2 regions of the Plantactinospora sp. B6F1 genome follow, and region 1 is predicted to be linked to the other one. Evidence: riboswitches for the same ligand, from Rfam matches in the RefSeq annotation. Region 1 holds a riboswitch; the other holds the start of a gene.

Region 1 (15,694 bases):
GGGGTCAACCCGCAGGCCCTGCTGGCCGACCTCTACCGGCTCACACCGCTGGAGCAGTCCTTCGGGGTCAACAACCTCGTCCTGGTGGACGGCCAGCCGCAGACCCTCGGGCTCAAGCGGCTGCTGGAGGTCTTCCTGGCCCACCGCTACGAGGTGGTGACCCGGCGTACGACGTTCCGCCGGCAGAAGCGGGGCGACCGGCTGCACCTGGTCGACGGCCTGCTGATGGCGCTGCTCGACATCGACGAGGTGGTCCGGCTGATCCGGGCCAGCGAGAACGCCCAGGCGGCCAAGGACGGCCTGATGAGCCAGTTCGGGCTCTCCGAGATCCAGGCCACCTACATCCTGGACACCCCGCTGCGCCGGCTGACCAAGTTCGACCGGATCGAGCTGGAGGTGGAGCGGGAGCGGCTGCGCGACGAGATCGCCGCGCTGACCGAGATCCTCGACGACGACCGTGTGCTCCGGAAGGTCGTCTCCGACGAGTTGGCCACGGTGGTGGACGAGTTCGCCACGCGACGGCGTACCACGCTGATCGACGGTGACCTCAAGGAGGTGCTGGCGGCGTCGGCGCCGGCCGGGCCGCTGGAGGTTGCCGACGACCCGTGCCAGGTGATCCTCTCCGCCACCGGGTTGGTCGCCCGGACCGCCGCCGAGTCGGAGGAGGCCGCCGAGGGGCGGCGGCGCAACGGCCGGACCAAGCACGACGCGGTACGCGCCGTCGTGCACACCACCGCGCGGGGTCAGGTGCTCCTGGTCACCAGCGCGGGGCGGGCGTTCAAGACCGACGTGCTGCCGCTGCCGGTGCTGCCCGAGCAGGCCGGTACCGTCTCGCTCTCCGGCGGGATGTCCACCGCCGAACTGGTGCCGCTGGAGCCGGGCGAGACGGTCGTCGGGCTGGCGCCGCTCGGTGAGCGCGGTGCCGGTTCGCCCGGCCTGGCCCTCGGCACCCGGCAGGGCGTGGTCAAGGTCTGCGCCCCCGACTGGCCGGTCCGGTCCGACGAGTTCGAGGTGATCGGGCTGCGCGACGGCGACGAGGTGGTCGGGGCGACCTGGCTCACCGACGGCGCGGAGACGCTCGCCTTCGTCACCTCGGACGCCTCGCTGCTGCGTTTCCCGGCCAAGCTGGTCCGGCCGCAGGGCGTCAAGGGCGGCGGAATGGCCGGGATCAACCTCGGCTCCGACGCCGAGGCGGTCTTCTTCGGCGCGGTCCGCACCGACGAGGCGGAGCAGGGCGAGCCGATGGTGGTCACCTCCACCGGCAGTGGTGTGAAGGTGACCCCGTTCGCGCTCTATCCGGCGAAGGGCCGGGCCACCGGCGGGGTGCGCGCACAGCGTTTCCTCAAGGGCGAGTCCAGGCTGGTCGTCGCCTGGATCGGGCCGCGACCGGTGGGCATCAGCAAGCGCGGGGAGCCGATGGCGCTGCCCGAGCCGGACCAGCGCCGGGACGGTTCCGGCGCGGCGATGTTCGGTCCGGACAAGGTGGGCCGGCTGATCGAACGCGGCTGACCGCCCTGCCCGGCCGCCCCCGCCGGGTCAGCGCGGCGGTTCCGGGTCGGTGACGTCGGCGAGCCGGCCGTCCAGGGCGGCCACCGCCGCGTCGGCGTCCAGCGCCACGGCGGTACCCCGCTCGCCGGTGCCGAGCGTGATGGTGCGCCCCGGATCCGTTCGTCGGCCACCACCGGCCACGCCGTGCGGGACCCGAACGGGGTGATGGTGCCCCGGACACCGGTGTGCGGAGAGCTCGCCCCGGGGCGGGTTGTACGCGCCTGCTCAGGGTCGTCCGCCGCCGCCAGGCGCGTCACCGTTAGGCTCTCCGCGAGCCTCGGAGGATTGCCAGGTCGGAATACAGGTGAGCGGTGAGCGGACTGCCGGACGACAGCACAGACATGTCACACCCGGCCCGTGTGCTCAGGTACGGCGACGTGTCCACCTCGTTGGCACTACTCAACGATCACCAGCTCGGTCAGCTCGTCGCCACGGCACAGGAAAACGGGTCCGGCATCGGCGGCACCTGGGCGCTGCTGGACGTCGCGGGTGTTCCGGTCTTCGTGAAGCGGATCGCCCTGACCGACCTGGAACGCCAGCCGCGGAACATCATGTCCACCGCGAACCTGTTCGAGCTGCCCATGTTCTACCAGTACGGAGTCGCGGCGTACGGCAGTAGCGGCTTCGGCGCCTGGCGGGAAGTCGCTGCCAACACGATGACGACGAACTGGGTGCTCGCCAAGCGAACCGAGGCGTTCCCACTGATGTATCACTGGCGTGTGCTGCCCGGCGCGGTGCCGCTGGCCGACGAGCTTGCCGAGATCGATCGTGTCGTCGCGTACTGGGACGGATCGGCGGCGGTGCGACGGCGGCTACATGCGCTCGCCGAGGCATCGGCGAGCGTTGTGCTGTGCCTTGAATACATCCCGGGCAAACTGGACGCCTGGCTGGCTGACCAGCTCGCCTCCGGCCCAGACATCGTCGCCGACGCCTGCGCTAGGGCGCAGCGATGCCTGAGCGCCGACATCGCCTTCATGAACACCAATGGCCTGCTGCACTTCGACGCTCACCTCGGCAACATCCTTACTGACGGTCGCCGCCTCTACCTGGCGGATCTCGGCCTGGCCATCTCGTCCCGGTTCGACCTGTCGCCGGACGAGCGGAACTTCGTCGCACAGCACACGAGCCACGACGCCGGCTATCTCGTGCGGGACCTGCTCAACTGGATGGTCGCCAATGTCGTCGGGATAGCCGTTCCCGACACCGGTGGACCCGTCGAACACCACGACTACATTCGCCGCTGTGCGGCGGGAGCCCGACCCGTCGGCGTCCCCGAGTCGGTGGCGGAGCTGATCACCCGTTACGCGCCCGTCGCGGCGGTCATGAACGGCTTCTACTGGAAGTTCTTCGGCGAGACGCGGACAGCGCCGTACCCGGCCCAGGAGATCACCCAGGAGTTGAGCCGGATTCCCGGTGCCGGGGTACGTAGGTCGAGCAACAATCGCGCACGTACGAATCGCGCAGCTTCGAGCGGCACCGGAGGGAACGGCCAACCTGTCGACTGATACCTGTTCAATCCGTCGCCGTGAGGCGGTTCACCAGTTGGTCGAGGTGACCCATCACCTGAATCCGATCGTAGCCGCGCAACCGAACGGTAAGCACAGGCCGGCGAAGCTGCTCCGCGACTGCGGCACGCTCCGCCGGGGTGCCCGACACAAGCGCGTCGTTGCCCCGACGGATCAGTTCGTTCACCTCGTCCCGGTCATACCCACGCAGGCTCACGGCGAAGTCAGGATTCTGGGTCATCCCGGCAGTGTGCCAGGCCGTACCCGGAGACGCCGCTGGCCGGGCCCCTGGTGCGGGGACCCGGCCAGCGGATAGTGCGCTGGTTCAGCTGTTGGTCCAGGTGTCGGCGACGAGGTCGGCGGCCTGGTCCTCCCACTGTGCGTACGCGTCGGGGTACGCGGAGACCTGTACCTTCTGCGCGGCCACGGTCAGCGGCAGGTTCTGCCAGCCGTCAACCTGCTTCAGTCCGGTGAGGAACGCGGTGGTGGAGTACTCCGGATCGGTGATCTGTTCCACCGAGCCCCAGCCCGAGGACGGGCGCTGCTGGAACAGGCCCTGGGAGTCGTGGTCGTTGCGGGCACCGAGGTGACCCAGGTTCTCCAGCTTCGACTCCTGCAGGCTGGTACCGACCGCGATCACCGCGGCCCGTTCGTCCAGGCCGGCGTTCTTGGTGGCCTTCACGATCGCCCTGACGTTGTCGGACTGCTCACCCGACAGCGGGATCCTCGACTGCTTGCCCTGCACACCGTGCGGTACCAGCTTGTCCCGCGACGGCTTACGGTCCTTGGCACGCTTGTCGCTCTTGCCCTTGCCCTTGCCACCCTTGTCGCCCTTGTCGTCCTTGTCGGCCAGGACCGACTGCGACACCGGGGAGCCGACATGCTCGGGGGCGGCCTGCGCGGCGACGGCCGGGCCGGCGACGGTACCGCCGACGAAGGCCAGACCAGCCACACCCAGGGCGGTCCTACGGATCAGGGAGGTCTGCTCGATGGCCGGGAGCCATCGGCTGAACATGGTGGTGTTCATGATGGTCTTCCTTCCAATCGGGGATGAACACCCCACCGGGGGGATGGGGTGTCATTGGAGAAACCTGTCCCGAGACGCCACAGGTCTCCAGGGACAAGCGAGGAACGCCCGAACACCTGCCCGGGGGGTGCCGGTACTCGGGCGAACGCTATGTGTAACGACCGGGCGCCCCGGATCATTCCCGAGGGCTCGGCCACCAGCCCAGGTCACGGGCGGTGGTACTCAGCCGTACGCGTAATGTAACGACCCGCTGGCCGCCAACATTCCGCGCCCGGGAAGTCGATCATTACTCCCGCCCGGGCCCCGGTGGGGTCGAGGTAGGCCCTGCCGATCCCGGGCAATCAGCCACTGACCGTATATGCCGACCGGACCGTGACACCTGGCGGCGGTCAGAGCAGCGGGGCGACGTCCCGGGTGATCGGCACGGCCAGCACGGTCGGGCTCTCGATGCCGAGGGCGGCCCGGAATGCCGTCCGGAACTCGTCCACCGACTCCACCTGGTGAGCGGTGCAGCCGTAGCCGCGGGCGATGCCCGGAATGTCCAGTCCGGGGAGTTCCAGCCCCGGGACTCCCGGTGCGTCCTCCAGGTCGGCGAAGGCCTTCAGCACGCCGTACTCGTGGTTGACCGGCACCACGAAGACGATCGGCAGCCGATGCTGCGCGGCGGTCCAGAGCGCCTGCGGGGAGTACTGGAACGAGCCGTCACCGATCACCGCCACCACCGGCCGGTGCTGTCGGATGTCCCGCTGGGCGAGCGCGATGCCGACCGCCGCCGGCAGCGCGAAGCCCAGGCCGCCGCTGGCCATCTTGAAGTACGAACCCGGCCGGGTGATGGTCAGTTGCCGGTGCAGCACGCTGAGGTTGGAGGGGGATTCGGGGACCACGATGCCGTCTGCCGGCCACTCGGCGGCGAGTGCGCCGAAGAGCGCTGCCGGGTCGAGCGGGGGGCCCGTGGCAGCTCCGTCCGGCGCGGCGGCCCGGGGCGGTGGCATCGGTCGGTCGCTTGCTGGCAGCCGCTCGGCCAGCCCGGCGCAGGCGAGCGCGACGTCCCCGAGCAGGCTGTCGCCGACCGGTGCCCGGGCGGCCTCGGCCGGGTCGTCGGTGATGTGCAGCAGCCGGGTGCCGTCCGGCAGGTAACCCCGTCGACCGGGGACGTATGGGTAGTAACGGAACACCGGGGCACCGATCACCAGTACGGTGTCGTGGCCGACCAGCTTCTCGGCCAGTGGCCCGATGGCCGGCGGCAGCAGCCCCTGAAACTGAGGGTGGTCCTGCGGAAAGCCGACCCGGTCCGCGAATGGTGGCTGCCAGACGGGTGCTCGGCTCCGTTCGGCGAGGGCGATCGCCTCGGCCCAGCCACCGGTCCGGTCCACCGCGGGCCCGATCACCAGCATGGGGTGCCGACTGGCCGCCAGGATCTCGGCGAACCGGTCCAGCTCCGCTGGGTCGGGAGCGACCCGGGTGCTCACCCGGCGCACCTGCGCGGTGCCGGTGGCAGGCTCGTCCCAGTCGTCCAGCGGCAGGGAGAGGTACACCGGGCCGGCCGGCGGAGCTACGGCGGTGGCGAATGCCCGCATGAACGCCTCCGGGATGTCCTGGGCGCGCAGCGGCTCGTGGCTCCATTTGACGTACGGCTCGGGGAGTTGGGTCGGACGCACATTCGTCAGCATCGGCTCGGACAGGTTCATCGTCCGGGTCTGCTGGCCGGCGGTCACGATCATTGGTGTCTTGTTGTGCCAGGCGGTGACCAGGCTCCCCATGCCGTTTCCGGTGCCGGGTGCGGTGTGCAGGTTGACGTGCACCGGCCGGCCGCTGGACTGGGAGTAGCCGTCCGCCATCGCTACCGCGGAGGCCTCCTGAAGGGCCAGAACGTAGGCGAAGTCGGCCGGAAAGTTCTTCAGGAATGGCTCCTCGGTGGAGCCCGGGTTGCCGAACAGGGTGGTCAGGCCGAGGGAACGGAGCAGGTCGTAGGTCGCTTCGTGCACCGTTGTCATCGGAAGGAGCCTCCTGGAGTCCTCGTCCCATCCTCGGACCACCGGGCTAAGCCGGTCATTTCCGTCATACCGCACCCGTACATGATCATGCTGGTTTATCTGGCTGGTCGCTCGGGGCCCGGCGGCCGGCCGCGCGATGTCCCAATCGCGTTCTGGGTCACTGTTTTCGCTGTTCAGCAGGGTTGGCAACGGCAGAAGGCGGCCAGTAATCTCGGCGCGTCTGGTCCGGCCCCTTGGTCACCATCTGGTGACACCGGAGCAGACCCGCCGAGTCGTTAGGTAACGAGCCGGGGACCCACAGTTATCTGGGGTGAATCCGCGAGCCGCTGGCCCGTGGTAGGGCGGCCTTCCCGCCCGAATCCGTCAGCTAACCCGGTAGGCGGTGTCGGAAGGAGTACGTGTTCGTGCCGCACCACCCGGGCCCTGGCCCGTCCCCCCGGTTCCCTCGCTGCGTCGCGGTCCCGCGCCCGGCCGCCGCGACCGTCCCGGACCACTCGGTCCCCGGGCGGCACCCGAACCTGACCCGATAGCGGTCTGTGCCGCCGAAGTCGTCGACGCGCGGGCGCCGCGGGGCCGCCGGCCAGCTGGCCGAGAGTTCCCGCTGAGGCCGTCAGCCGGCGGCGACGGATCGTGGTGCCGCTGATTCCACAGGTACGCCGAAAGCGGCGCTACCGCCGGTCGGCGTGCCACCGGTCCGCTCGCACCATCGGTCCGTTCCGCCGAACGTTTCTCGGCGGGCCGCCCCGTGCGACTCCGTGCGATTTCACGGCACATTCCGGCAGCGACAGAAACGCCACGTCATTCCTTGCCCCCCGGTGTGGGTGACGCGCATTTCCCCTGGAGGAAACGTTGAAGCACGCGATTAACGGACGGTTCAGGACCGCCATGTCGGGCCGGCGCAACCGGCTCGCGCTCGCCTCGGCCGCGGTGCTCGCCGCAGCCGCGTCCACCGGAGTCGTCCTGACCTCGACCGGCTCGACGGAGAGCCCGCAGACCTCGACCGTCGCCGTCGCCGATCACGGCAGCCCGGCGGCGGGACAGGCCGGAGCCGCCACCGCCGCCCCGGGCGGCACCAGCCCGGACAGCACCGCCCCGGCAACCACCAAGCCGGCGACCCCGTCGCAGCCGGCGACCACCGAGCCCGCCCCGGCGGCCAGCAAGGCGACCAGGGCCGCCCCGGTCAGCAGCCCGAGCAAGCCACCGGCGCCACCCGAGTCGAAGCTGCTGGACTACCGGTTCCAGGCCCAGATCAACGGCTGGTACTGCGGCCCGGCCGCCACCCGGATCGCGCTGACCGTCCGGGACAAGCAGCCGAGCCAGGACGCGGTCGCCGCCGACCTCGGCACCACGATGAGCGGCACGAACTCGGCCCATGACACCACCCGGGTGCTGAACAAGATCATTGGGACCGATGTCTACCGCACCACCGCGATCCCCGGTGGCGCCGCCACCCCGGCCCAGATGGACCAACTCCAGGCGGACGTGGTGCGCGCCGTCACCAGCGGGCACGCCGTGGTCGTCAACATCGCCGGCTCGGCCACCGACCTCGCGGGCGGCTGGCACAGCTACCCCGGCGGGCACTACGTGACCGTGGTCGGCTACCGCGACGACGGTCGTACCGTGAAGATCGCCGACCCGGCCATCCCGGGCGCGGACAGCCACTACTGGATGACCACCATCGACCTGGCGAACTGGGTGGCCACCCGGGGCTACTCGTCCTGACCCCCCCCGCCCGCCGGTAGCGACAACCCAGACGCCGGCCCGCCCCACCCACCCGGACGACCCGTGCCGACCGGGATGTGGGGCGGGCCGGCGTCCTCTTCGGGGCGCGACCAGGCCCGCGATCAGGGGTTGATCACTGGCCCTCCCACACCGCCTGGGCGCCCGTGTCGCCGGTGCGGAACACGTAGTAGAGGGCGATCCCCGCCGCCGCCAGGGACAGCACAGCGAGCACCAGCGTCAGCAGCATCGGCGCCCCCTTGGCAGTCGTGCCGGCTGCGCCGTCCCCGTCCGCCCCACCGGTCGGCGCCGCGGCGGCGCCGCGGGGCTTGACGAGGACGACCAGCGCCAGGGCCAGCACCCCGAGCGCGATCGTCGCGAACAGGGTGTTGGTACCGAGGTCCTGGTGCTCCGCCAGCCGCGGGACGTACTCCGGGCTGACCCGGTTGCGGGACTCCAGCCGGGCGAGGAACCGGTCACCGGAGAGCTTGGCCATCAGCGCGGCCAGCGGGGTGGCGACGGCGAGCAGTCCCAGCACCCAACGCAGGTGCGGGCGGACGAACGGGACGAACGCGTACCCGACCGTGGTCAGGGCGAGCAGTGGCACGAACACCACCGCGAGATGGACCAGGAAGGGGTGGGCGGGAATGCCCATGAACTCCTCAAGCACCGGCGCTCCTCGGCGACAGATCGGCTGCGAAGACAGGGATGGACGGCAGACGTATGGACGGGGCGGACAGCCGGCCCGGATGCCTGGCGGCCCGGCGTCTGGCGGACTGGCGGCTTTCGAGAACGTTGACATGGTGCCCGCGGTGTCGACCCTTGACAAGGGTCGGACCGCTACGTGCCGGGGTCCGGTTCATCGCCGGTTCGGTTCACAGCGGACGGACATCCGCCTCGGGGGTGGGTGCCGGCTCGCCGACGGTGTACTCGGCGTACTCGGCGATCGGGCTGAAGCCGAGCCGGTCGTACAGCTTGTAGGCGGCGGTGTTCTCCGCGACGACGTTCAACGCCACCGTGTCGACGGTTTCCAGCAGCCGCCGGCAGAGTGTCGCCACCACCGTGCTGGCCAACCCCTGTCCCCGGTACGCCGGAGCCGTCGTCACGTTGCCCAGCGCGGCCACCCGGTAACGGGGCGACCAGACGTGCACCCCGGCGACGGCAATCAGTTCGCCGTCGCGGCGCAGCCCCACGTAGTGCCCGGTCTCGACCATCCGGGGGTCGAACCAGTTCCCCGGGTAGGCCGCCCGGTAGAGCGCGGTCAGCTCCGGTAGGTCGGCCTCGGTGAGCACCTCGCCGCCGGGCGCCACCCGAGCCAGCCGGTCCGGGTCGGTGAGCGCCATCTTCAGGTGCAACCCGCGCGACCTGACCGGGTACTTCCGGGACAGCACCGCCGCGCCGCCGGGGGAGAGGTGTGCCTCGAAGTGCCGGGGCAGCAGCGGGAGGAGACCGGTGAGCAGTTCGGTCAGCACCGCTGGCGAGCGGTGCAGCGCCAGCAGTACCGGGGTGGGCCCGCCCCGGTAGAGCAGCGCCACCGCGTCGTCGTACCGGTACCAGGTGGTGTACGGCCAGTAGAAGTCGTCGAGGTCGCCGAGTTCGTACGCGTGCAGGTGGGGATCGCGGCGCAGCAGGTCGGCCAGTTCGTTCCGGTCCTGACTGGTCCTGATCGTCGTCACCGACGCATCATGGCACAGCCGTCGATCGACCTCAGGAGACCGGTGCGGGGCGGGGCGACGGCACCGGGCGGGCCGCCCTGGCGCCGTCCACCTGCCGGCGGGCCTCCTCCAGGAACCCGTCGGCGTAGCGCTGCTCCGGGAAGTCGCCGAGATAGCGGGTACGGGTCTGCCACCGGACCTCGGCCAGCGGATCGCTGCCCAGCAGCCGGTCCAGTACGTCGTCCAGGTTGGACATCTGCGAGTCCAGCACGTACCCCGAGCCGGCCAGCGGGAACCCCTCGACGAACCGGTCACCCTCACCGACCCGGTCCGTGACCGCGTACGGCTTGCCGGAGTAGAGGTAGTCGGAGATCACCGCGGAGACGTCCGAGACCAGCGCGTCGGAGGCGTTGACGCAGTCGACCAGGGTCATCTTCTTCGCCGCGTCGGCGCCGAAGACGTGCTGCCGCCCCGTGCTGGTCCGGTGCTCGGCGAGGAGTTGCTCGATCCGGGCGAGTTGCCGGGCCGAGGCCGGGTTCTGCGAGGTGTAGGGGTGGGCCCGCAGGATCACCGTCACACCCCGGTCCAGCAGCCCGCGAACCAGGGTCTCGCCGACCGGCAGCGAGCAGTGGTCGACGTCGGCGTTGTGACCGGTCCAGGTGGGCGTGTAGAGCACCACCTTGTCGGCCCGGTCCCGGATCGGTTCCCGGCGCACCGCGATCGACTCCACCTGCGGCCGGCCGACGATGGCGAACTTCTCCCGGGGGATGGTCACGCCGTTGCGGGCGTACCGGTCGATCGCCGCCTGCCCGGCCACGAAGATCCGATCGAAGATCGCGGAGACCGGGTTGGCGCTCGGCGCCTTGTCGCTGTCGCCGTGGTGCAACTGGATGTGCGTGAGATGCGCGAAGCGGATGCAGTGGCTGTTCTTGGCGCCGTGGTTGACATAGAACGCCACTCGCAGGCTCGGCACGATCGCCTCGTCGATCGAGCGTGGTGTCGGGCAGACCACCACCGGCGCACTGGTGGCGGCGGAGATCGCCGGCAGGAAGTTCGGCTCCCGGAGCAGCACCATGAACGGCCGCCCGATCCGCTCCAGGTACGGCAGCCACATCATGACCTGGTATTCCGAGCCGGGCGGTGCGGAGAAGTAGAGCAGGAACTCCGGCTGGTGCCGGCGGAGCGCGTGGGTGACCGCGCTCTGCCCGCCGGAGGGACGCAGCCGGCGCAGTGCGATCGGCCCCACCGCACCGACCGTGGCGGCCGCGCCGACCAGCACGGTGAGGACCAGAGCGGGCCAGACCGGCAGGGTCAGCGCCGCCATTCCGGCGAGTACCACCAGCAGGACCAGGACCGCCGGCCCGAGCCGGTCGGCGACGAGCAGCGGCGACGACCGTACGCCGAGGTTGGCCGAGCGCACCTCCAGCTCGGCGGCGTCCCGCAGCGGCCGCTCGGTCAGGGTCAGCCCGAGCAGGGCCACCCCGGTGAGCGCCAACGCCACGGAGTTCCATCCGGCCTCGGGGACCCGGTGGGCGTACCCGACCAGGATCCCGGCGATCAGCAGGACCGGCTCGGCGACCAGGTCGGCGCGCGGGTTGACCCGGCGCTCCAGCCAGACCGCGACGGCACCGGCCGCCGCCAGGGCGAGGCCCGGCAGCTCGGCCGAGGTGAGGGCGAGGACCAGGAAGGACAGCACGGCCAGGCCGGCGCTCAGACACCGGACGGTCAGTTTCCTGACCAGATCGCCACGCATGCGCTTCCTTCCTGGGACGGACCGCCGGAGGGGTGATCGTCGCCGGACGGTGATCTCGGAGGTGCGGACCCGGCTAGGCGGTGCCGACCCGGGGCGGCGGCACCAGTTCCGTGGAGCGTTGTCGGCCGATCCGGTCGGGTCCGGGCTCCCGGCCCGAACCGTCCGACCGGCGGCCGGAGTCGCTGCCGTCGGGTGCGGCGGACCGGCCGCCGGAGTCGCTGCCGTCCGGCCCGGCGGACCGGCGGCCGGTCTCGACGCCGCCCGGCTCGACAGACTGTCCCGCGGCCTCCGCCGGGGGGGCGCCGGGGGAGCGGCGGACGTCGACCACCTGGCCGGTCAGCCCGGAGAGCAGCACGTCCAGCGAGACCCGTGCCACCGTGTCGGCCGCCAGCAGGGTGTGCTCCGGTTCCTCCCCGAACGCCCGGGTCCGCATCGGGGTCGCGGTCCGCTCCGGGTTGACGCAGTTCACCCGTACGCCGAACTCGGACCACTCGTCGGCGAGCGCCTGGGTGAGGTTGACCACGGCCGCCTTGGTGGCGGAGTAGAGGGCGTACCGGGCCCGGCCCCGGGTGTAGGAGCTGGAGGTGTAAAGCAGCAGTTGGCCCCGGGTCTGTCGCAGGTAGGGCAGCGCCTGCCGGGCGATGTCCACCGGGGCGACCAGGTTGACCTGGAGCATCTGCGCGATGGTCGCCTCGTCCATCTCGGCGAGCGCGCCCATCCGGAGCACCCCGGCGGTCACCACCACGTGGTCGATCCGGCCGGTGGCCTCGAAGGCGTCGCGCAGTGCGGCGGCGACGTCCTCGCCCCGCTCCACGTGGGTGCCGGTGCTCGACCGGCTGACCGGGAAGACGTTCGCGCCGTAGCCCCGGGCGACCTCGGCCAGCCGCGCGCCGATCCCCTCGCTGCCGCCGAAGACCACCACCGTGCGGCCGCTGAGCTCCTCGACGTACGCCCGCTCGTCGCGCAGTCGGGGCGCCTGGGCGGCGGCGAGCTGGAACAGCTTGTCGGCAAGGTGTACGTCGACCGGGTGCGTCACCTTGATGTTCTCGTCCGAGCCCTCGATGACCTTGATCGGCACCTCGGGCAGGTAACGGAGCACCACCCCGCAGTCGTCGGTGGCGCTGAAGTCCGGATCCTGCGCGGCCAGCGCGTACGCGGCTCGGATGGTGCCGGACCGGAACGCCTGCGGTGTCTGCCCCCGGCGCAGCCGGGAACGGACCGGGATGTCGGTGATGCAGTCGTCGTCGTCCACCTGGATGATCGTGTCGGCCGACGGGATGGCCACGTCGACGGCGGAGTACGTCCAGAGCGCGTTGACGCACTCCCGGACGATCCGGGGGCTCAGCAGCGGCCGGACGGCGTCGTGGAAGAGCACGTTGCAGTCGTCCGGTCCGATCGCGGCCAGCGCCAGCCGGGTGGTGGCGTTGCGGGTGTCCCCGCCCTCGATCACCTGGCTGACCTTGCGGAAGCCGGCCCTGTCGACGATCTGCCGCGCCTCGTCCAGGAAGCCGGGTGCCATCAGCACGATGATCTCGTCGATCTCGGGCGCGGACTCGAAGACCGTGATGGTGTGTTCGAGGATCGGCTTTCCGGCGATCTTGAGGAGCTGCTTGGGGATGCCGAGGCCGACCCGGGTCCCGGTGCCTCCGGCCAGTACCACCGCCACGGTCCGGGTGGGCCGCCACCGGGCGGCGTCCGGCTGGCCGGCCGGCCGCGTTGCCGGGTCAAGCACCATGCCGATCCCTCACTGACTACCCGCTGTTCCGATGGGTGCTGCGTTGCCGATGACTGCTGCTGTTGCGGTGGTTGCTGCTGTTCCGATGGGTGCCGTCACCGCCTGCCGGGGCGATCGGTCGCGCCGGGCCGCGCGGCCCCTAGGACCCTAGCGCGGCGGGACGGCTCGCCGGTGCCGAGGCGGAGTGGTCCGATCGACACCGGCAAGCCGTCCGGATCACTTCTTCATGAACTTCTCGTACTCCGGCACCACCTCGTCGGTGGGGCCGTCGGCCCGGATCAGCCCGGATTCCAGCCAGATGGTGCGTTCGCAGGTGGTGCGGATCGTCCCGATCGCGTGGCTGACCAGGAACACCGTGCCCGCCTCGGCACGCAGTTCGCGCACCCGGGCCTCGCTGCGGCGCCGGAAGCGGGCGTCGCCGGTGGCCAGCGCCTCGTCGACCAGCAGTACGTCGTGCTTCTTCGCCGCCGCGATCGAGAACCGCAGCCGGGCCGCCATGCCGGAGGAGTACGTCCGCATCGGCAGCGAGGCGAAGTCACCCCGCTCGTTGATCCCGGAGAACTCGACGATCTCCGGCGTGACCTTGCGGACCTGCTCCGGCGACATGCCCATGGCGAGGCAGCCCAGCGCCACGTTCCGCTCGCCGGAGAGGTCGTTGAGCAGGGCGGCGTTGACGCCCAGCAGCGACGGCTGCCCCTGGGTGTAGATCGCCCCACGGCTCGTCGGCATCAGCCCGGCGATCGCCCGGAGCAGGGTGGACTTGCCGGAGCCGTTGCTCCCGATCAGCCCGATCGCCTCGCCCCGGTACGCGGTGAAGCTGACTCCCTTGACCGCGTGCACCTCCCGGACGTTGGCCTGCGGGGCCCGGGAGATGATCCGCTTGAGCGTCGCGGCCGGGCTGCTGCTGGAGGCGCCCCCGTGCACCCGGTAGATCAGGTGTACGTCCTCGGCGATGACCGTGGGGATGCGCTGGCCGGCGATGCTCGCCATGCCCGGGTGGACCTGGTGTTGTTCAGCCACGGCCGTACTCCTGTTCCCCGCGCCAGAAGTAGACGTATCCGGCGACGACCGACACCAGCGTCCAGCCGACGGCCAGCAGCCACAGGCGGGGTGCCGTCGAGGTGATCGGCGCGCCCTCCAGCAGGGCGTGTCGAACCAGCTCGATGAAGACGAGCAGCGGGTTCGCCTCGACGATCGTCGAGGCCCAACCCGGCAGGTTCTGGGAGAAGAACTCCACGCTGTAGAGCACGCCGGAGGCGTACATCCAGGTCCGCATGAGAAACGGCATGAGCTGCTTGAGGTCGGTGATCTTGGCGCCGAGCCGGGCCATCCCGAGCGCCAGCCCGGCGTTGAACACCGACTGGAGCAGCAACGCCGGTACCAGCATCAGCCATTCCAGGGTCAGCGGTTCGCCGGTGATCAGCACGATGGCGATCAGCACCACCATCGCGGAGATCAGGGTCTGGAACTGGGTCAGGGTCACGGCGATCGGCAGGGCGGCCCGGGGAAAGTGCAGCGCCCGGATCAGTCCGAGGTTGCCTATGATCGACTGGGTGCCGCCGGTCACCACGGTCTGGCTGAAGGTGAAGACGAAGAGGCCGACGCAGAGGTACGCGATGAAGTTCGGGACGCCCCGCTGGGTGTCGAGGATCACGCCGAAGATCAGGTAGTAGATCGCGGCGTTGGTCAGCGGCGTCAGCACCTGCCAGATCCGGCCCAGGCGGGCGTTGGCGAAGGTGGCGACCAGCCTCGCCGTCGCGTACGCCGAGATGAAGTGGCGGTAGGACCACAACTGCTTGGTGTAGGCGATCAGCGTGGGTCTCTCGCCGGCGACGGTCAGGCCGTACCGGGCGGCGAGTTGTGCCCCGGTCAGGCCCGAGTCGGGATCGGCTACCGCCGTGGGGGCCATAGCTGGGCGCTCCGATCTGTTCGGGCTGCAAGATGGGTGCGACAAAGCGACCGTGGCCGGAGGTAAGGGGCAACGGTGGTCGTCGCTTGCGTGGAACGTAGTCGATCGTACGTCGGGACGCAACCGTACCGTCGTCGCGCTATATTGGCCGACGTGGCGACCGACAACCGGCGTGCTCCAGCGGGAGCGGCGGTGCTCCGAGGGGAGATCACCGACGCGATCCGCCGAGCCGTGATGAAGGAACTCGCCGCGGTCGGCTACGGACGGCTCTCGATCGAGGCAGTCGCGCGCCGGGCGGGAGTCGGCAAGACGGCGATCTATCGCCGGTGGCCCTCGAAGCTGGAGATGGTACTGGAGATCGTGTCCCGGGTTGCGGGGCAGAGCCTACCGTTGCCGGACACCGGCACCCTGCGCGGCGACCTCGAGGTGCTGCTGCGGATCCTGGCCCGGGCCCTGCGACACCCACTGGCCTCGCAGATCATCCCCGATCTGCTGGCCGAGGCGGCCCGCAATCCGCAGATAGCGCTGACCCTGCAAGAGGCGCTGCGGGCGAACCAGCGAGACATCGGCATACTGTTGCTCGGCCGGGCGGTCGACCGTGGGGAGCTACCCGCGGGCGCGGATCCCGACGAGGCCGTGGACCTGATCGTCGGCCCGCTCTACTGGCGGCTCGCCGTCGCCCGTACCCCCCTTCCGGAGGCATACGTACCACGATTGGCCGCCGCCGTCGCGGCCGGACTCGGCGCCATCGAGCCGGTGCCGTCGGGCGACGCGGTCGCCGCGTCCGCACACCCCTCGTGACCTACCCCGCACCACTCGTTCCCGCTACCCCGCAACGAGCTAGCATCG
Region 2 (15,694 bases), on a different contig from region 1:
CTTCGGCGGCGGCGACCTCGCCGGCGGCATTGTCAGCGGCCTGGACCAGCTCGCCAGCCGGGCCCGCAGCTCCGCCTGACGCCGCAGCCGTCCGGCCCGCCCTTCGCCCGCCCCCGGGGCGTCCGCCGGGGGTCGGCATCGACGCGCGGGCCCGGCTGGACGCCGACGACGTCCGGGCCGGCTCGGCGGCCGGTCAGGCCAACCAGGTGCCGGGCGCGACCCGTACCGGGAACGGCAGCTCGACCAGTTCGGTGCCGGTCGGCGGGACGGAGCGGTGCAGCTCGTAATGGCCGGCGGGCGCGCGCAGGTAGAGGTGGGCGACCGGGCCCCGCTCGGTCCGTTCGATCCGCCAGTACGACTCGATGCCGGCCTCGGCGTACAGGCCCAGCTTGGTGAACCGGTCGTGCCGGCGGCTGCTCGGCGACTCCACCTCGACCACCAGCGCCACGTCCTCCGGATCAGCCCACATCGCGTCCTGCGGGGCGTTCGGCCGCAGCACCGTGATGTCCGGAATCGCGTTGCCCCCCGGTACCCGTAGACCGATCTCCCGGATCACCCGCCACTTCGGTGGGATGGCGGCGCGTAGGGCAGCGCGGATTTCGTCGGCCAGCTCGTGATGCTGGAAGTCGGCCGGAGGGGTCACGTGGAGGCTCCCGTCGATGATCTCGTAGCGGTGCCCGTCCGCGGGCAGGGTGCGCAGATCGTCCTCGGTCCACCCCTGCTCGGGCGGATGCCACTCGTAGCGCGGTTGGGCCATCGAATCCACCTCCATCGGGAAGCCTAACGGCCCGGACCGGCCGGCCACCGCCCCGCACCGCCTGGTGCGGTCGGTTCGGCGGGCGGCCCGTCCGGCGGTGAGGTCAGGCCGGTGACGCCGCGTCCCTGGCCCGGGCCCCCAGCGCCCGCACCACGCCGTCCCGCCCCTCGGCGACCAGCCGGCGCAGCGGCGCCGGATGGCCCGGCTCGGCCAGCCAGGCATCGGTCAGCCGGACGGTCTCGTCGGTGATCTGGTACGCCGGATAGGCGAGCATGACGAACTCCTGCGCCGGCTCGCTGTCCCGGCTCTTCCATACCTGGCCGACGACCTGGAAGAACCGCTCGGCGTACGGGGCGGTCAGCTCGACCTGCGCCGGGTGCTGGAAGCCCTGCAGCAGCGCCCGGTGCCGCCAGTTCGGCAGTGCCTCGTCCCCGGTCAGGGTGCGCCACACCGCCTGCTTGTTCTCGGCGGTGGGCAGCAGCGCGTGGGCGAGCGCTGCCTCCCGCTCGCCGCTCGACGTCCGGTCCGCGGCCAGCTCGGCGTCGATGTCGGCCGGTCCCGCCGCGCCACCCGCGACCAGGGCACGCAGCACCGACCAGCGCAGTTCGGTGTCGACGGTCAGCCCGTCCGGCACCTCCGCACCGTCCAGCCAACCCCGGAGCACGGCCAACTCCTCGTCGCTGCGGGCCGCCGAGGTGTAGGTCCGGGCCCAGGTCAGTTGCAGGCCGCTACCCGGCTCGGCGGCGCGCACCGCGGTCGCCGCGGTACGGGCGAACCGCGCCCAGCCGGTCGGCGCCCACTCCGGCGTGGCGTACGAGGTGAGCGTGGCGGAGACCTGCCGCAGTGTCGCGGTGACCAGGTTGATGTCGGTCTCGGCGGGCAGCCCGGCCAGGGCCAGCGCCACGTAGTCCCGGGCGGCCAGTTCGGCGTCCCGGACCATGTCCCAGGCGGCGGCCCAGCACAGGCCACGGGCCAGCGAGGACTCGAACGCGGCGATGTGCCGCACCACCGTCGCCATCGACCGCTCGTCCAGCCGCAGCTTGGCATAGGTCAGGTCGTCGTCGTTGAGCAGCAGCACGTCCGGTGCCGCCACTCCGGTGAGCTGGGGCAGCTCGGTACGCTCGCCAGCGACGTCGACCTCGATCCGGTCCCGCCGGACCAGTCGGTCGCCCCGCAGGTCGTAGAGGCCGATCCCGATCCGGTGGGTACGCAGCGTCGGGTGCTCGTTCGCCGCCTCCTGCCGGACCACCACCGACTCGTACCTGCCGTCCGGGCCGATCGACACCTCCGGGCGGAGCGTGTTGACCTGCGAGGTCTCCAGCCACTCCGCGGCGAACTTGCGCAGTTCCCGCCCGGAGGCCGCCTCCAACTCGGTCAGCAGGTCGTCGAAGGTGGCGTTGCTCCAGGCGTACCTGCCGAAGTAGCTGCGCAGGCCCTCCAGGAACGGCGCCTCGCCGACGTACGCCACCAGCTGCTTGAGCACGCTGGCGCCCTTGGCGTACGTGATGCCGTCGAAGTTGACCTCGACGGCCTCCAGGTCCGGCATCTCGCAGTAGACCGGGTGGGTGGAGGAGAGCTGGTCCTGCCGGTAGCCCCAGTTCTTCCGGACGGAGAGGAAGGTCGTCCAGGCGTCGCCGAACCGGGTGGCGTTGGTGTTGGCCCAGTGGCTGGCCCACTCGGCGAACGACTCGTTCAGCCACAGGTCGTTCCACCAGCGCATGGTGACCAGGTTGCCGAACCACATGTGGGCCAGCTCGTGCAGGATCGTGTTGGCCCGCTGCTCGTACTCGAAGTCGGTCTCCTGGGAGCGGAACAGGTAGTGCGCCTCGGCGTGCGTGACACAGCCGAAGTTCTCCATCGCGCCGGCGTTGAAGTCCGGCACCCACACCTGGTCGTACTTGGGCAGCGGGTAACGGACGCCGAACTGCCGCTGGAAGAAGTCGAAGCCCTGGGTGGTGATCAGGTGCAGGTCCGTCGCGTCGAGGTACCGCGCCATGCTGGTCCGGCAGAAGTATCCGAGGTCGACGCCGTCGTGGGTGAACCGCACCTCGTGGTAGGGGCCGGCGCAGAGCGCGGTGATGTAGGTGCTCATCCGGACCGACTCGGCGAACCGGACCGTCTTGGTCTCCGCGTCCGCCGGCTCCTCGCCGCTCACCGGCATGTTGGAGACGACCCGCCAGTGTGCCGGCACGGTCGCGTGCCAGGTGAAGACGCTCTTCAGGTCCGGCTGGTCGAAGCAGGCGAAGACCCGCTGGGCGTCGGCGGTCTCGAACTGGCTGTAGAGATAGGTCTCGCCGTCCACCGGATCGACGCTGCGGTGCATCCCCTGCCCGCTGGAGGAGTAGAGGAAGTCGGCGTCGACGACCAGGGTGTTCTCGGCGGACAGGCCGGTCAGGATGAGCCCGTCCTCGGCCGACCACCCGGAGAGGTCGACCGGGGAGCCGTTCAGCGTCGCGGACCGTACCGAATCCGCCGCCACCTCGATGAAGGTGCTGGCGCCCGGCTCGGCGCACCGGAACCGGACCTCCGTCGTCGAGCGGAAGGTGCGGGCCTGGGCGCCCCGCCCCGCAGACGACAGGTCCAGGCGGATGTCATAGCCGGTGACGTCCAGTAGACGACCCCGCTCCGTCGCCTCGACCTGGGTCAGGTTGCGCACTCCTGGCACGTGAATCTCCATCCGGTCTGCCCGCTGACTGTCCCCGTCGACAGCGTCGAGCCATCCCCACGGCTCGACGTTGAGTGTTTCATGCCGGCGGAAACGCCACCGGTGCTCCAGGTCACGGTCTCATCCCGCTGTCGGCGGGGGGTCTGCGGGGTGAAGATCTGTAACGGTGTCGCCGATTCCGGCCTCCCAGACGACGAAGGGAGTCGCGCCGTGTCCGAGCGCGCGTCCGTTGACATGTTCTTCGACCCGATCTGCCCCTGGGCCTGGATCACCTCCCGCTGGCTGCTGGAGGTGGAGAAGGTCAGGCCGGTCGACATCCGGTTCCGGGTGATGAGCCTTTCGGCGCTCAACGAGGGCCGGGACGACCTTCCCGAGGAGTACCGGGAAGGGCTGAAGACCGCCTGGGGCCCGGTGCGGATCTGCATCGCGGTCGAGCAGCGGCACGGTGCCGAGGCGGTCGGCAGGCTCTACACCGCGCTCGGCAACCGGATCCACCTCGGTCGGGAGGACCGGGGACCGGAGCTGTACCGGGCGGCGCTGGCCGAGGTCGGGCTGGACCCGGCGCTGGCCGAGGCTGCCGACTCGACCGGGTACGACGAGGCGCTGCGGGCCAGCCACGACGCCGGGATGATGCCGGTCGGCCAGGACGTCGGCACACCGGTGATCCACGCTCCCGGCCCGGTGCCGGGCCAGACCGTCGCGTTCTTCGGTCCGGTGATCACGCCCGCCCCTCGGGGGGAGGCGGCCGGCCGGCTCTGGGACGGCGTACTCCTGGTCGCCGGCACCCCCGGTTTCTACGAGCTGAAGCGGACCCGTACCGAGGCGCCGAGCTTCGACTGAATCCTCTGCAACCCGGTGCACTGATCGCCCGGGGCGGGCGACCCGGCCGGTACGCCACCGGCCGGGTCGCCGCCCACGGGGTGGAAACCGCCGGGGTGTCCGTACGCCGGGTCCGGCACCGCCGGTAGCGTTCCCGCACATGACGGTCGTGCATCCGATCCGCCGCGCCTGGGTCACCACCGGCGGCACCGGCGCCCAGAACTACGACGAGTTCGCCGACGACGCCGAGATCACGGCGATCATCCGGGACAACCCCGCCAGCGCACTCGCGATCGAGATGCCGCACCGGGCGCCGGAGAGCCTCGGGCGGTCCTTCACCGACGCGCTGCCCGCCGCGGTGGCCCGGTTGGCGCAGGCCCGGGCCGACGGCAGCTACACCCCGGCCGAGCAGGTCGTGGTGCTCTACCGGATCACCGCGCCCGGTGAGGCGCCCGGTTACGGGATGTTCGCCATGGTCGACACCGACCAGATCTCCACCAGCGCGGACGAGCCCGGACTGGTGATCCGGAACGAGGACGTCTTCATCGCCAAGGTGCGCGAGCGGGTGGCGCTGGCCGAGGCGACCGGTCATCTCCTCTCGCCGGTACTGCTGCTCCAGACCGGTAACCGGGCCGCCGGCGAGGGTGCCGGCGGGCCGGGGCGGGAGACCGGCGAGGCGCTGCACCGGGCGTTGGCCGAGGCCACCGACGAGGCCGGTCCGCCCGCCGCGACCGACACCGACCAGGCCGGGCGTACCCACGCCATCTGGCTGCTCGGGCCGGGGGCCGGCCAGGACGAGCTGCTGGCGCTGGCCGGCGCCGGTGAGCTGGTCGTCGCGGACGGAAACCACCGCAGCCTGGCCGCGCAGATCGGTGAGCTGCCCCGGTTCCTCGCGGTGATCACCACACCCGCCTCGGTGGCGATCCAGCCGTACAACCGGCTGGTCAGCGAGCTGACCAGTACCCCGGACGAGCTGCTCGACCGGCTGCGCGCCGCCGGCGCCGGGGTCGAGCCGGTGGCCGGTCCGGCGGCGGTGCCGGACTCCGGCGGCACGATCCAGCTCTACACTGCCGGCGCGACCTACGCGGTCACGCTCCCCACCGGTCAGGGCGGTGGGGTGGAGAACCTGGACCATGCGCTCGTCGAGCGGGTGCTGCTGCGGGAGGCGCTCGGGCTGGACCCGGGTGACAAGCGGATCACGTACGTCGGTGGGGACTACCCGGCGCGGTGGCTGGTCGGCGAGGTCGACGCGGGCCGGGCGGAGTTGGCGATCCTGATCGCTCCGGTGACCGTGCGGGACTTCGTCGCGGTCAACCTGGCCCGGCAGAAGATGCCCCGGAAGAGCACCTGGTTCACCCCGAAGGCCCGCGCCGGCCTGGTGCTGGCCGAACTCGGCCGGGACACGACGGAGGCGCACCGGGGCTGACGGCGCGGCCGGTCCGCCGGCCGATGTCTCCAACCGGCGTCTCCAACCGGTGTCTCCGGCCAATCGGACGGGTCTCGGGCCGCGACCACTCCTGTGATCTGTTCGGCTGTCGCCGTGCCTGCCGGCGGGTGGCCGCGTCGGGCTGACAGACTGCGCGGTATGCGCGTCTATCTGGGATCCGACCATGCCGGCTACGAACTCAAGGTGCACCTGGCCAACCATCTGGCCAAGCAGGACTACGAACTGGTGGACGTCGGGCCGTTCCTCTTCGACCCGGACGACGACTATCCGGCGTTCTGCCTGCACGCCGGGGCCCGGGTGGTGGCCGACGCGGGCAGCCTGGGCGTGGTGATCGGTGGCTCGGGCAACGGCGAGCAGATCGCCGCCAACAAGGTGGCCGGAATACGGGCGGCGCTCGCCTGGAGCGTCGAGATCGCCCAGCTCGCCAGGGAGCACAACGACGCGAACGTGGTCGCGATCGGTGCCCGCCAGCACACCCTGGACGAGGCGACCGCGATCGTGGAGGCGTTCCTCACCACGCCGTTCTCCGGCAACGAGCGGCACGCGCGGCGGATCAGGCAGGTCGCCGAGTACGAGCGCTCCGGTGCGCTGCCGGCGCTGCCGGCGTCGTAGCCGCCGACCCCGCCGGTCAGCGGCCGCCGCGCGGCAGCTCCTCCCGAGGTACCCAGTTGCGCCGGACCAGCACCAGCCGTTCGGCCGCCTCGGCCAGATCGGCCTCGGTGGGCCGGGCCGCGTCCCGGGCCCGCATCGCCGCCCCGACGCTCACCTGGGAGGCGCCCGAGCCGATCAGCCCGCGCAGGCCGCGTTCCGCGTCCCGGTCGTCTCCGCCGCCCGGCGCGGCTCCCGGCCCGGTGCCCGGGTCGCCGCCGCGCTGGCTCTCCCCGGGTGGACCGCCGCTGCCGCTCGCCGGGTCATGGCGCAGTCTCCGCCGTCGGCGCTCCGGGTCGGTCATGCCTCGACACTACCGGTCGATGGCCTGCCGGTCCTGACTCAGAAGATTCCGAGGCCGGCGGGCGCTCGGTGCCAGCCGAACGCGGCGGAGGTCCGGGCCAGGGCGCCGGGACGGATCTCCCGGACCCGCCCGGCGGCGGCCAGCGCGGCGAGGGAGGGGCCGCCGAGGTAGGCGGTGGCGAGATCGCGTACGTCGCAGGCGAGATCGGCCGGGTCGTCGGTCCGGCCACACCGGGCGGTGCCGGCCGCGGCGGTCAACCGCCACCGTCCCGCGTTCTCCGGCAGCAGCGGGTCGGTGACCTCCAGTACGACGTCGACGTCGGTGGCGTATCCGCGGGCCGTCAGCGCCGCCGGCAGGTCCACGATCCGGACCCAGAGCCCGTGGTCGAGCCGGGCACCGAGCTGGCGTACCTCGTCGGCCAGGTGCTGCACCGGCTCGTCGGTGGCGGCGAAGTCGTACCGCACGTTCCGGGTCAGGTCGATGCCGACCAGGAACCGCCACAGCGCCGCGTAGGCCGCTGGGTCGGCGGCCACCAGCTCGTCGAGAAGTACGCTGCACCGTGGTCCTCGGTCGTCCTGTCCGGGCCGGACCCGCCACAGGGCGTAGCCGACCGGCCCGTCCGCCGTCTCGGCGAGTATGACCTGCCGGGCCGTCGCGCCGGACCGCTGGGCGGGGTTGTCGATCAACAGGTACCGCCACCACGGGTCGGTCCGGCTGGACCAGCCCGGCCGGTCCCGGCGGAGCCGGTCCCAGAGGGCGGCGAGCGCGGGTCGCAGCGCGACCGGGTCGCCGGTGCGCAGCGTTGTCCTCGGTCCGGTCCCGTCCGGCTCGGCCAGGCGCAGCCCGGCGGTCTGCACGTCCAGGCGCCACCGTTGCGCCGCCTGGCCGTAGCCGAACCGGGGATAGATCTGCCCCTCGCTGGCCCAGAGCACCGCGATCGGCTCCCGGCCGGCAGCCCGGACGTCCCGCAGCTGTCGGCGCATCAGCCGGCTGAGCAGACCCTGCCGGCGATGGGTGGCCGCCACCGCGACCCTGGTCACGTGCGCGGCAGGTACGACCGCACCCGGCACGGTCAGCTCCCGGGTGAACGCCGCCGCGTGCGCCACCACGGCGTCCCCGGAGCGGATCAGCAGCGACCGTTCCGGTTCGGTGAGAGCCTGGCCCGCCTCCGCCTCGTCCTCGTCCGGCAGTGCGTGGTAGGCGGCGTACAGCAGGGTGGCGATGGCGGCCCAGTCGGCCGGGGCGCCGACCTCGATCGGTGGCTCTGATCCGAGCGTCGTGGCGGTCATCGATCCTGTCTAACCGATCCACGCCGGCTCGGCGAGGTGTTTACCGGCTGGTTACCCTCGGAACTGGGGACGGGTTCGGGCCCGACCCGATGGGGAGGACAGGACAGATGGCAGACCAGACGCAGCCGTGGGCCGAGCGGACCGTCGAGATGCCGCCCGGTGCGGAGGGACCGGGGATGCCGCCGGGGACCGAGGGATTCCGGCGGGGTGTGGCGCAGGTCGGGGTGCCGCGGCCGCGTACCGAGCCGGAGGCGCCGCACGAGCCGACCGGCACCGGGTGGCCGGTGATGGAGCAGGAGCGGCAGCAGCTTCCGCCCGGCTACCACTGGCGCCAGCTGCGCATCGGACGGCACTGGAGCATGATGGGCGGCCTCTTCGCCTTCGTCTGCTGGGGAATCTGGGCGATCTCGTCGCGGGGCGACCTGACCAGTCCGGTGGTCACCTTCGTGCTGACCCTCTTCGTCGCGGTCGGCCTCTTCGCGCTGGCCCGGCTGGTCGGCCGGGTGGTCTGGGAGCGTCAGCTCGGCCGGATCCGCCGCAGTGCCCGGGGCGCGCACCTGGTCACCGGGATCTTCCTGGCCGGGGTCGGGGTGGCGTACCTGCGCCAGACCGGGTGGGTGGTCGACCTGTGGAACTGGGTGGCCGGGCTCGGGTGACAAATCACAATTTGGTCACTCGATAGTTACTGAGCGCGTGGCGTCCGATTACTCGGCGCTACTATTCGGTCTCCGTCCTCCACTGGAGGTTGTGCACGGTGACCCTGCTCAGCGTGATAGTCCCGGTCTACCAGGTGCGGGCGTACCTGGCGGACTGCCTGGACTCCATTCTCGACCCGTCCTTTCCCGACCTCGAACTGGTGGCGGTGGACGACGGCTCCAGCGACGGCAGCGCGGCGATCCTGGCCCGGTACGCCGAACGCGACCCCCGGCTGGTGGTGGTCACCCTGGACCGCAACCAGGGGCTCGGGACGGCCCGCAACACCGGCCTGTCCCGGGCCACCGGCGAGTACGTGTGGTTCGTCGACGGCGACGACTGGCTGCCGGAGGGGAGCCTGCGGGCCGTCGCCGAGCGGCTGACCCGGACCCGGCCGGACCTGCTGATCACCGCCTACACCCGGTACTACCCGAACGGCGGGACCCGGCACCTGTCGCTCTCCCAGGTCGGTGCCGGGAAGCCGGTGCCGGAGACGTTCACCCTCCGGGAGCGCCCCGGGCTGCTGTCGGTGCTGCACATCACCTGCAACAAGGTGATCCGGCGCCGGTTCCTCCTCGACCTGGGCCTTGGGTTCGAGCCCGGCTGGTACGAGGACGTCTCGTTCAGCTTCCCGCTGATGCTCGCCGCGCGGCGGATCACCCTGCTGGACCGCTGCTGTTACGCCTACCGGCAGCGCCCGGAGGGCGCGATCACCGCGACGGTCAGCGAACGGCACTTCGAGGTCTTCGCGCACTGGGACCGGGTGCTGGCCGGCCTGGACGCCGACCCGGCGGTGTCGGCCGAACTGCGTCACCTGATCTTCCAGCGGATGATCTGGCACCTGTTGCAGGTGCTCGGCCATCCCCGGCGGGTGCCGCCGGGCCGCCGCCGCGAGTTCTTCGCCGAGATCGTCACCCGGTACCGGGCCCACCTGCCACCGGCGGGCTACCAGCCGCCGGGCGGTGCCGCCGGACTCAAGCACCGGCTGGTCGGTCGCGGTGCGTACGGGCTGTTCACCGCGCTCCAGGCCGCGCGGCGGGCGCACGTCGGCGTGGTGACCCGGGTCCGGCACCCGCGCTCCGGAGCGCGGCCGGCGGTCGGCACCGCCGCCTCGGCCCCGCCGCCGGTGCCCGGCAGTCGTGCCGAGGCGGTACCCGGCGAGGTGACCGATCGGGTGGGCTGACTGTGGGCTGAGCACGGCGGCGCCGGATCAGCCGTGCTCGCCGAGCGGGCCGACCCGCCAGCCCCGGCGGAGGCACTCCTCAAGCAGGTACGGCAGCGCGGCGAGGCTGGCCTGCCAGGAGCCCGGCGCCGAGGTGCAGTCGGAGTCGTGCAGCAGTACGGTGCCGCCGCCGGACAGCCCGGCGCGCAGCGTGTCGAGTACCGAGGTGCGGGTCGCCGACCGGGTCCAGTCCCGCCCCCAGCAGGTCCAGAGCACCGGGGTCAGGCCCAGCCGGCGGGCGGCCATCAGGGCGGCGGTGCTGAGCACCCCGTACGGCGGGCGGAAGTACCGGGGCGTCCGCCCGGTCACCGCGCCGATCAGCTCCCGGGTGCGGGCCAGGTCGCGGTAGGTCGCGTGCGGGCCGCGGAGCAGCAGGTTCCGGTGCGCCCAGCCGTGCACCGCCACCTCGTGCCCGGCGGCGGCGAGGTCCAGGCCGAGTTCGGGTGCGCGGGCCAGCATCGACCCGAGCAGGAAGAACGTCGCCCGGGTCCGGTGCGCGGCCAGGGTCTCGACGAAGAGCGGGGTGGAGGCCGGGTCCGGGCCGTCGTCGAAGGTCAGCGCGACGTGGCCCGGAGAGCCACGTCCGCTCAGCCGGGGAAAGAACCTCAGCCGTACCCCGGGCAGCACGGTCAGCGCCGGTACCACCTGGGCGGCCAGCGCGGCACCGACGGTCGTCGCCGGTACCGCGCGTCCGCGCACTCGTTCCTCCACCCGCCGCACCATCGCGGACGCGGATACCCGCGCGGCCGGTCTTCATCCTCATCCGCCACGGGTGGCCCGGCCAGTCCGGCCCGGGTCTTCCGGGGGCCGACCGAGTTTGCGGGGGCGCCGATCGGGTAGCCGGCGCGCGGCGCTCCGGGGAGATGCGGCGCTCCGGGGAGGTCCGGGGGTGCAGGCGAGTTCGACACGCCGTGCCGGACACGTAGTCCGCCGTGCCGCGTGTCGCGGCACCGGGTTGTGGTGACCGTGGGTCTGCTCTCGGCCGGCACCGTGGCCGGTGGCCGTGCGGCACAACACCCTGGCGCCCATGGTGACCGGAGAATCACCGACTGACCAACCTGGACACGTTTCCGCACGTCGAGCGGGTGGGAACGCGCTTGGTAAATAGCCGACAGCAGCAAGTCGATAATGGCGGACAAAGCATGCTCTTCGATGCGTCCGAAGCGCAGTGATTACTGATAGTCGTTGCCCGACAACGCCTTTGGCCATGATTGGGTCTTGCCATTCGAGAAGCGAAACCGGGTATGCTGTCTGCCGTTCATAGCCGCCGGATGCCGCGTGGCGCCGGCGCTGATCGCCGCCTAATCGCCACACGGCGAGCCGGGGACCCACGCACCCCTGGGGTGAATCCGCGACAGCGGTAGGGACCACTTCCATCCCGAACCCGTCAGCTAACCCGGTCGGCGGCCGACGGAAGGGATACATGTGAGGGCACCCCTACGCCGAACACTGGCGACTGCCCTGGCACTGCTCACCGCCGCAGCACTGGTCATGGTCCCCTCGGAGGCGTCGGCGGCGCCAGCGCCGAAGCCGGCTCCTGAGGAGGAGGCCGACTCACCGGTACTCGGAGAGGTGCTCGCCAGCGCAGGCAAGCGGCTCGCCGAGGCGAAGGCCGAGCGCGTCAAGTCCCAGCGGCGGCAGCAGCAACTCGGCACCCAGTTGAAGCAGGCGGAAGCCCGCCTCGCGGCACTCACGCCGGAGGCGAGCGAGATCGCGGCCGAGTCGTACCGCAGCGGCAAGCTCAGCGCGATATCGATGCTGCTGACCAACAACTCGTCCGACCCCTCGGCCAGCTCGTTCATGGAGCGGGCGTCCGCGCTCAACGAGTTGAACATGTTCAACAACAGCAAGATCCGCGCGCTCAACCAGGCGCGGGACGAGGTCGGTGCGGCCAAGAAGGCGATCGACGAGGAGGTCGCCAAGCAGGCCGCGCAAGAGAAGATCATCAAGAAGCAGCAGTCGGACGCGGCGAAGGCGCTCGCCCTGGTGGGTGGCAACTCGCGCCCCGACAAGGGGCTGGTGGCGGCCACCTCGCCGGTGGCCAGGCCGGGGCCCGGGATGGCGGACGGCTTCCCGGGGCTGCCCTGCAACAAGAACGACCCGACCACCAGCGGCTGCGTCACCGCCCGGACTTTGCACATGTACAACGAGGTGCGCCGGGCGGGCTTCAAGAGGTTCGTCGGCTGCTACCGGCCCGGCGGGCCGTTCGAGCACCCGAAGGGCCGCGCCTGCGACTGGTCGCTGCGCAACTCCGGCTTCAGCCGGGCCGCCAACGACGACCAGATGAAGTACGGCAACGACCTGGCCGCGTTCCTGATCCGCAACGCGGACCGGCTCGGCATCCTCTACGTGATCTGGTACAAGGAAATCTGGTTCCCGGACCGGGGCTGGAGTTCCTACAGCGGTCCGAGCGACCACACCGACCACGTGCACGTCTCGATGCTGTAGCCCGAGCAGCACAACAGCCCGCGCAGCACAACGCCACCGCCCCGCCACCTGGCCGCCAGGTCGCGGGGCGGTCGCGTTGTGCGGACAGGTGCCGCGCCGACTGGCATCATCGGCGGATGGTCACCATCGAAGTCGTCCGTGGCGACATCACCCGGGAACGCGTGGACGCGATCGTCACCGCCGCCAACGAGTCGCTGCTGGGTGGTGGCGGTGTGGACGGTGCCATCCACCGCGCGGCCGGTCCCCGGCTCGCCGAGGCGGGCGGGGCGCTCGCACCCTGCCCACCCGGCGAGGCGGTGGCGACCCCGGCGTTCGACCTCGACCCGCCGGTCCGCAACGTCATCCACACCGTCGGTCCGGTCTGGGCGGGCGGCGGATTCGGCGAGGCCGAGGTGCTGGCCTCCTGCTATCGCCGCTGCTTGGCGGTCGCCGACGAGGTGGGTGCGCGCAGCGTGGCCTTTCCGGCGATCGCCACCGGGGTCTACGGCTTTCCTGCCGACCAGGCGGCCCGGATCGCGGTCGATACGCTCCGGTCCACGCCGTCGGCGGTCGAGTCGATCCGACTGGTCGCCTTCGACGAGCAGACCCGCACGCTGCTGCGGGCGGCCCTCGACGGGACCGGCCCGGCCGGGCCGGCAGCCTGACCGTCCGAGCCCGGGCCGGAACTCCAGACACCGGACGACCGGTTCGCCGGTGGGCGGCACACCGCCCCGGCGGCTCAGCCCGCTCCAGTTCCCCGGCCACGTACGACTCAGCCTTGACCATCGCCGGTGCCGCGTGGCAGCGGCCGCGCGGCACGTCCAGCCGCTCCACGTGCCGGCGTAGCCGCCCCTCGTCGACGCAGGCCCGTACCGTGGTCAACCGCTCGGCCGTCGCGGAGGGCAGCGGACGTAGTCGGGGGTGGGCGGTGAGGAGCATCCTTTGTCTCCGTGCGCGAGGTCGCCGGGTTCCGTCCACCGCGATCCTGGCCGCCCCCGCAACCGGCGTCGGTGCCGGCACCGGCCCTACGAGCCGGCGGCTTCGCCGCGGTGGCTCCCGGCCGGCACGGCGCCGGACTCCGGAATGGAGCCCGGTCCGGTCACCGGCAGCGCCAGACGACGGCCTGGACCGTGCCCGTCGCGTCGTTCGACTGTCCGGCGACGGTGCGTCCGTCGTCGCTCAACGTCGTCGGGATCGACGGGTCGCCCGGGTCGTGGCCGGCCAGGTCCGGCAGGACCACCGGAGCGGCGCCGGTGACCAGCACGGCCCGGCCCTGCGGGTCGGTGCCGACCTGCCAGCCGTGCGCGTTCACCGTGCTCGCACCGTGCTCCAGCTCCCCGAAGACCCGCGTTTCACCGGTCCGGACGTTCCACCGGACCGACCCGACCCGGCTGCCCTCGCCCCGCTCGCCGCTGCCGCCGCGCAACCGGGCGGCGCGATCCTGGCGTACCCCCGCCGAGGAAGTCACCGCCGGGTCGCCTGCCGACCGGCCGAGGCCGTTGCTGGCCACCCCGGTTGCCCAGCCGTTGCGGATGGCGAAGACCCGTGCGGCCGCGGCCGGCGCACCGTCGAGGCTCGGCATCGGCAACTCGAGACGACGTTGTTGATGTCCTCGCCGGCCTGCCGGGCAGGATCGAGTTCACCCCGGCCGTGGCGGGTCGGACCCGGTTCAACCAGTCGGCGTGGCACGCCTGGCGGGCCGGGTTCCGGGAGTGCGCGATGCTCGCCCGAGGCTGCGAGTACGGCAGCACCGATGCCGAGGCGCAAGCCCGCCTGGAGGTGTGGACTCTCACCGGTACCGGCCCGTACGCCGAGGACGCGATGAGGGGCGCGCGGGCCGGGGTGGCGTTCGCCGTCGACACCCCGCCGGACGACGGCATGTGGCAGAACCTCAACGACCCTGCGTGGCTCGCCCGGCGCTACGCCGCGAGCCGATGACCACCCCTGCGGCGCCGTTGGTGCTCATCGAACCGGCGGCCGGGTCGGTCGGCGGTCACTGGTTCCAGGCGGCTATCCGCCTGGCTCGGCAGTGCGCCGCCGAGGGACGTGCCTGCACGGTCGTCGCCCTCGGGGGTATCGAGCCGACCGCCCGCGCCGCTCTGCACCGGGCGGGAGCCCGCGTCGTCGGACGTGTCGGCCGCGAGCCGGCCGAGCGTTCGTTATGGGCGGCTAGTCGGCTGCTCGGTCGCGTCAGCCGGTTCACGGGCCGGCTGCCGCACCGCCGGCTGCCGCACCAGATCGGCGCTCTCGCCCGGTGTTTGGCCGAAGCGGCGGCGCTGCGGACCGGTACCCGTGGCATCCGGACCGGCAGGCCGGTTGTGGTCGTGCTGTCGGCCAGCGGCGCGTTGCACGGTCTCGCCGCCGGACTGTCCGGCAGAGCCCATATCCGGGTGGTGCACGAGGTTCCTACGACCGAGGACCGCGCGCTACGCCTCATCGGCCGGCTCGCGTCCGCCCACCTCACCCGGGTCCGCGTGGTGTGTCCCACCGAGGCGGTCCGGGCACGGCTGGCGCACCTGTTCCCCGGGCTGCCGGTCGGAGTCTGGCCGTTCGCGCTGGCGGATGCCGAACCGCGCCTCAGCGACGCCGAGCGCACCGCTGCCAGGGCCGATTTCGGTCTCCAGCCCGACGACACGGCGCTTGCCCTGGTCGGCGGGTGGTGGCCCCACAAGGACATCGCCACCGTCGCGGCGGCCCTGGCCCGGCTGACCCGTCCGGTCTGCGTACTCGTCGCCGGGCATCCCGTCGACCCGGTGTTGCTGCGCGGCCTTGCCGCCGCCGTGGATGGCCGGGTGCACGCGCTTCCCGGCGCGGCACCTCGCTGGCACGTCCGCCGCGTCTACGCCGCCGCCGATGCCGCGATCGTGGCCCGGCGAGCCGGTGTCGGCAAGGAGAGCGGCCTGATCGCTGACAGCGTGGTCCTCGGCGTGCCGCTGCTGGTCTCCGACCACGACCCCGCCACCACCGGCCTGCTCGGCAACCGGCCGTGCGTGCGCCTGTTCCGCACCGCCGACCCCACCGATCTCGCCTCAGCGATCACCGACCTGGCCCGCCGGCCGCTGCCTCGCCCGGAACCGGGCGAGGCAGCCCATCTCGGACTGCCCACCGCAGCGGCCACGCTCGCGTTCTGGACCAACCTGGCCACCGACCTCGGAAGGACTCAATACCATGCCGATCCCGCCTCTGATCGCCGTCATCGGGCCGGTTGAACCCGACCTGCTCACCGCGTTCGTCGGGCACTATCGCGCCCACGGTGTGCACCGGTTCCTGCTCGCCTTCCACTTTCCCGACCAGACCACTGACGGCGAGCGCGTCCGGCTCCTCGACGCCTGCCGCGCTCTCGACATCAGTCCCGCCCTAGTGAACGTCGGCCCCTGGCACGAGCACACCAACACCCGCCTCCGCGACGAACTGCGCAACGTC

What was found. A riboswitch is a leader RNA that binds a small molecule or an ion and turns the genes downstream of it on or off. The one in region 1 is predicted to bind cyclic di-AMP.
Region 2: linked by a shared signal. The riboswitch ahead of ABNF97_RS09150 (VldE C-terminal domain-containing protein) and the one ahead of ABNF97_RS16845 (C39 family peptidase) in region 1 are both predicted to bind cyclic di-AMP.

The regions. Positions count from the first base shown of each region.
Region 1 is NZ_JBEEAC010000011.1:148,786-164,479, reverse strand. It holds partial or broken gene ABNF97_RS16875 (DNA topoisomerase (ATP-hydrolyzing)) at 1-1,509, shown strand, start outside; gene ABNF97_RS16870 (hypothetical protein) at 1,537-1,689, opposite strand; gene ABNF97_RS16865 (protein kinase family protein) at 1,860-3,053, shown strand; gene ABNF97_RS16860 (hypothetical protein) at 3,061-3,294, opposite strand; gene ABNF97_RS16855 (hypothetical protein) at 3,379-4,080, opposite strand; gene mdlC (benzoylformate decarboxylase) at 4,470-6,074, opposite strand; cyclic di-AMP (ydaO/yuaA leader) riboswitch at 6,330-6,471, shown strand; gene ABNF97_RS16845 (C39 family peptidase) at 6,924-7,796, shown strand; gene ABNF97_RS16840 (DUF2231 domain-containing protein) at 7,930-8,463, opposite strand; gene ABNF97_RS16835 (GNAT family N-acetyltransferase) at 8,669-9,469, opposite strand; gene ABNF97_RS16830 (CDP-glycerol glycerophosphotransferase family protein) at 9,501-11,201, opposite strand; gene ABNF97_RS16825 (SDR family NAD(P)-dependent oxidoreductase) at 11,275-12,936, opposite strand; gene ABNF97_RS16820 (ATP-binding cassette domain-containing protein) at 13,153-13,926, opposite strand; gene ABNF97_RS16815 (ABC transporter permease) at 13,949-14,845, opposite strand; gene ABNF97_RS16810 (TetR/AcrR family transcriptional regulator C-terminal ligand-binding domain-containing protein) at 14,999-15,646, shown strand.
Region 2 is NZ_JBEEAC010000004.1:366,228-381,921, forward strand. It holds gene ABNF97_RS09095 (DUF5130 family protein) at 1-79, shown strand, start outside; gene ABNF97_RS09100 (Uma2 family endonuclease) at 194-757, opposite strand; gene pepN (aminopeptidase N) at 861-3,413, opposite strand; gene ABNF97_RS09110 (mycothiol-dependent nitroreductase Rv2466c family protein) at 3,633-4,262, shown strand; gene ABNF97_RS09115 (DUF1015 family protein) at 4,402-5,667, shown strand; gene ABNF97_RS09120 (ribose-5-phosphate isomerase) at 5,827-6,300, shown strand; gene ABNF97_RS09125 (hypothetical protein) at 6,317-6,640, opposite strand; gene ABNF97_RS09130 (GNAT family N-acetyltransferase) at 6,679-7,929, opposite strand; gene ABNF97_RS09135 (hypothetical protein) at 8,037-8,585, shown strand; gene ABNF97_RS09140 (glycosyltransferase) at 8,684-9,805, shown strand; gene ABNF97_RS09145 (polysaccharide deacetylase family protein) at 9,833-10,543, opposite strand; cyclic di-AMP (ydaO/yuaA leader) riboswitch at 11,133-11,266, shown strand; gene ABNF97_RS09150 (VldE C-terminal domain-containing protein) at 11,270-12,292, shown strand; gene ABNF97_RS09155 (O-acetyl-ADP-ribose deacetylase) at 12,409-12,936, shown strand; gene ABNF97_RS09160 (hypothetical protein) at 13,371-13,853, opposite strand; gene ABNF97_RS09165 (hypothetical protein) at 13,922-14,209, shown strand; gene ABNF97_RS09170 (glycosyltransferase family protein) at 14,206-15,480, shown strand; gene ABNF97_RS09175 (glycosyltransferase family 2 protein) at 15,440-15,694, shown strand, end outside.